2 regions of the Thiomonas arsenitoxydans genome follow, and region 1 is predicted to be linked to the other one. Evidence: riboswitches for the same ligand, from Rfam matches in the RefSeq annotation. Region 1 holds a riboswitch; the other holds the start of a gene.
What was found. A riboswitch is a leader RNA that binds a small molecule or an ion and turns the genes downstream of it on or off. The one in region 1 is predicted to bind S-adenosylhomocysteine.
Positions count from the first base shown of each region.

Region 2: it holds a riboswitch for S-adenosylhomocysteine, as region 1 does, so the genes downstream of both, metH (methionine synthase) here and ahcY (adenosylhomocysteinase) in region 1, are expected to answer to the same signal.

Region 1 covers NC_014145.1:2,517,383-2,519,754, reverse strand. The annotation lists gene THI_RS11735 (DNA ligase) at 1-479, opposite strand, end outside; S-adenosyl-L-homocysteine riboswitch at 579-698, shown strand; gene ahcY (adenosylhomocysteinase) at 758-2,176, shown strand; gene metF (methylenetetrahydrofolate reductase [NAD(P)H]) at 2,182-2,372, shown strand, end outside.
Region 2 covers NC_014145.1:3,264,083-3,266,454, reverse strand. The annotation lists gene metH (methionine synthase) at 1-1,572, opposite strand, end outside; S-adenosyl-L-homocysteine riboswitch at 1,617-1,696, opposite strand; gene THI_RS15480 (Crp/Fnr family transcriptional regulator) at 1,767-2,366, shown strand; gene THI_RS19165 (hypothetical protein) at 2,368-2,372, opposite strand, start outside.

The DNA of each region.
Region 1 (2,372 bases):
TGCGCCCGTTCCACCAGCGTGCGCATGCGGGCGATGCGCTCGGTGAAGCTGCCCGGCGCATTGGGCAACTCGAACACCATGTAACGCACCTGCTTCCAGTCGCGGTCGTTGGGCGGGTTGCTGCGAACGATGCCCGAGACCTGGTCGAAGCTTTCGCGGGCGATCCACAGCTCGCCGTCCAGCGGCTGCGAGGGCAGCGCGGCGGTGAACCACGCCGGAGCGGGCACCGGGTTGCCGCTGCGAAAACGCAGCACCCGACCGTCCCAGAAGGCGCGCACGCCGTCGAGTTTTTCGCTCACCCAGTAGGGCGCCGGATCGAGCTGGCTTGAGGCGGTTTCGGCCAGCAACAGAGCCGGGGGTGGCGGGCTGGGCGCTTCGGCCTGCGCCCAGGGCAGATTCGTCAGCAGCACGCCACACAGCAACAGCGGGCGCAGCCCAGCGAGAGTGGGTGCTGGAAAGCGGCGTGGCGAAGGACGCATGGCGTGGGGCAGGGCGAAGGGCGCGCGGGGCTGGAGTGGTCATCTTATGGGCCGTGGCGCGCGCGTGGCAAACCTGCGGCAAACCGATAGAATGCGCAGCTTCCCGAGGAGCGTTGCAACGCACGGGGCGAGTTGTTCGCCGCCGTCGCCAGGCTCGGGTCTTTGATCGCAGGCCGCTACACCTTGCTGGCGGCTTTCCTTCAACGGCGCTCACCCAACCCGTGCCGGGCGCGGGATGCGGTGCGCATCCGTTCCCGGCCACTTTGTTCGGAGTTTGTATGAACGCTGTGGTCGATATGAAAATTTCCCCTGATTATGTAATTGCCGACATCGGCCTGGCCGACTGGGGCCGTCGCGAGATCGCCATTGCCGAGAGCGAGATGCCCGCGCTCATGGCCATCCGCGAGGAATACGCCGCCCGCCAGCCGCTGCGCGGCGCGCGCATCACCGGCAGTCTGCACATGACCATCCAGACGGCCGTGCTGATTGAAACCCTGCAGGCGCTGGGGGCGCAGGTGCGCTGGGCGTCGTGCAATATTTTTTCCACCCAAGACCATGCCGCCGCGGCCATTGCCGCCAACGGCACGCCGGTGTTCGCGGTGAAGGGCGAGTCGCTCGAAGACTATTGGGAATACACCCACCGCATTTTCGAGTGGACCGATGGCGGCTACTCCAACATGATTTTGGACGACGGCGGCGATGCCACCCTGCTGCTGCATCTGGGCGCACGCGCCGAGACCGACGCTGCCGTGCTCAACCATCCCACCAGCGAAGAAGAGCGCGTGCTGTTTGCCGCCATCAAGGCCAAGCTGGCGAGGGACGGCAAGTGGTATTCCACCCGCCTGGCGCAGATCAAGGGTGTGACCGAGGAAACGACGACCGGCGTGCATCGTCTCTACCAGATGCACCAGCGCGGCGAGCTGAAGTTTCCCGCGATCAACGTCAACGACAGCGTGACCAAGAGCAAGTTCGACAACCTCTATGGCTGCCGCGAAAGTCTGGTGGACGGTATCAAGCGCGCCACCGATGTAATGGTCGCCGGCAAGATCGCCGTGGTCGCCGGTTATGGCGACGTGGGCAAGGGCTCAGCACAGGCGCTGCGCGCGCTGTCGGCCCAGGTGTGGGTGACCGAGATCGACCCGATCTGCGCCCTGCAAGCCGCAATGGAAGGCTACCGCGTGGTGACCATGGACTATGCCGCCGACAAGGCCGACATTTTCGTCACCGCCACCGGCAACTATCACGTCATCACCCACGATCACATGGCCCGCATGAAGAACCAGGCCATCGTCTGCAATATCGGTCACTTCGACAACGAGATCGACGTCGCGGGCATCGAGAAGTACCAGTGGGAAGAGATCAAGCCGCAGGTCGATCACATCATCTTCCCGGACGGAAAACGCATCATCCTGCTGGCCAAGGGCCGTCTGGTGAATCTGGGCTGTGGCACCGGCCATCCGAGCTACGTTATGAGCTCCAGCTTCGCCAACCAGACCCTGGCGCAGATCGAGCTGTTCACCAAGACCGGCGAATACCCTGTGGGCGTCTACACCTTGCCCAAGCACCTCGACGAGCATGTCGCGCGTCTGCAGCTCAGCACCCTCAATGTGCAGCTCACCACGCTGAGCGACCAGCAGGCCGCTTACATCAATGTGCCCAAAGACGGTCCGTACAAGCCGGCCCACTACCGGTACTGATGCGCATGGCTTCCGCACAATCGGTTTCTCCTCGGGTCAATCTGAGCTTCGAGTTCTTCCCGCCCAAGACGCCCGAGGGTGCGGACAAACTCCGGGCGGTGCGGCAACGTCTGTACGCACGTCAGCCCGAGTTCTGTTCCGTGACCTTCGGCGCCGGCGGCTCCACGCAGGAAGGCACGCTGCAGACGGTGCGCGA
Region 2 (2,372 bases), 750 kb from region 1:
CCGGCTGGTGGTGGCACCGCCGATGAGCAGTGGCATCTTGCGGCTGCGGAAGTAGTCGTCGCGTTGCATCTCGGCGGCCACATGCTGCATTTCTTCGAGGCTCGGGGTGATCAGGCCGGACAGCCCGATGATGTCCGCGCCTTCCTCGCGCGCCTTGGCGAGGATGTCCTTGGCGGGCACCATCACGCCCATGTTCACCACTTCGAAGTTGTTGCACTGGAGCACCACGGTGACGATGTTCTTGCCGATGTCGTGCACGTCGCCCTTCACCGTGGCGATGACGATCTTGCCCTTGGCGCGCACATCGCAACCCGCGGCCTGCATTTCCATTTTCTCGGCCTCGATGTAGGGCAGCAGATGGGCCACGGCTTGCTTCATCACCCGTGCGCTTTTCACCACTTGCGGCAGAAACATCTTGCCCGCGCCGAACAAGTCGCCGACCACGTTCATGCCGTCCATCAGCGGGCCTTCGATGACGTGCAGCGGCCGCCCGCCTTCGGCACGGATGGTCTGCCAGACTTCTTCGGTGTCGTCGACGATGAAGTCGGTAATGCCGTGCACCAGCGCGTGGCTCAGACGCTGGCGCACCGGCAGCTCGCGCCAGGCCAGCCGGACGCTATCGTCTTTGGCCGCGCCCTTCACCGCTTCGGCCACTTCGAGCAGGCGCTCGGTGGCGTCGGGGCGGCGGTTGAGCACCACGTCTTCCACGCGCTCGCGCAACTCGGGGTCGAGGTCGTCGTAAACGCCCATTTGCCCGGCGTTGACGATGCCCATGTCCATCCCGGCGGCAATGGCGTGATACAGGAACACGGTGTGGATGGCCTCGCGCACCGGCTCGTTGCCGCGGAAGCTGAAACTCACGTTGGACACGCCGCCCGACACCTTGGCACCGGGCAGGTTCTGCTTGATCCAGCGCGTGGCGTTGATGAAATCGACCGCGTAGTTGTTGTGCTCCTCGATGCCGGTGGCGATGGCGAAAATGTTGGGATCGAAAATGATGTCTTCCGCCGGAAACCCCACCTGATCGACCAACAGGCGATAGGCGCGCTCGCAGATCTGCGTCTTGCGCTCGAAGGTATCGGCCTGCCCCTGCTCGTCGAACGCCATGACCACGGTGGCCGCGCCATAGCGGCGCAGTAGCCGCGCCTGGCGAATGAACTCGGCCTCGCCCTCTTTCATGGAGATGGAGTTCACCACCGCCTTGCCCTGCACGCAGCGCAGCCCCGCCTCGATCACGCTCCACTTGGAACTGTCGATCATCACCGGCACACGGGCGATGTCGGGCTCGGAGGCCATGAGGTTGAGAAAGCGCACCATCGCCGCCTTGCTGTCGAGCATGGCTTCGTCCATATTGACATCGATGATCTGCGCGCCGTTTTCCACCTGCTGCCGTGCCACGGCCAGCGCCTTGTCGTACTCCCCGGCGAGGATCATGCGGGCGAAGGCTTTGGAACCCGTCACATTGGTGCGCTCGCCGATGTTGACGAACAGCGAGCCGGGGCCGACGATGAGCGGCTCGAGGCCGGAGAGTTGCAGCGGGGGCAGAGCGGGGGCGGTTGCGTCTTGGGACATGGGATCTCGATCAGTTGTCAGCCTTCGTCACCGCGCAGGGGAAGAAGGGATGAGCGCCGTTGAGACCCCAAGCCTGACCCCTGCCGCACACTTCGCGGCAGGCGCTGCAACGCTCCTTGGAGTGACCTATTGTAAATATCAATAGGAATGAGGTGCACCGGGCCTACCATGCATTCGTAACCCCATCCATCGCCATGCCCGATCGCCGACCTTCCCAGCAGTCCGTACACGCCACCTGGGCGCCGCGCATTGCGCAGTTGCTGCTGCGTCAGCCCGGCCACCGGCTGACCGCGGAAGATGCCGTACTCATCGCCAACCAGATGCAGGTGCGCTGGATGCAGGCGGGCACGCGCTTCATTCAGCAGGATGACGACACGCACGACGGCACCATTCTGATGCTGCTGTATGGCGAGGTGAGTGTGGAGAAAGCGCCGCAGCACCAAGGCGACAGTCTGGTGGTTTCCATCGCCAAGGCCGGGCAGATGTTCGGGGAAATGGGCGTCTTGCTCGATGCGCCGCGCAGCGCGAGTTGCGTGGCCTATTCCGATGTGGCCCTGGCCGAACTCAGCCGCGATGCGCTGGAGCGGCTGCTGGTCGAGCATCCCGCAACGGCGGCGCGACTCGCTCTGGGCATCGCCAGCCGTCTGGCCGAGCATCTGCGCGACACCTCGAACAAACTCACTTCGATGTCGCGCCTGGTCAGCGCCATGCACCCGGCCATCCGCGCGCAGATGCTGGGGCCGAAGTCGGGTTTTTCGCCCAGCCAGCTCGACGACCCTGCGGCGCCGGACTGAATCAAA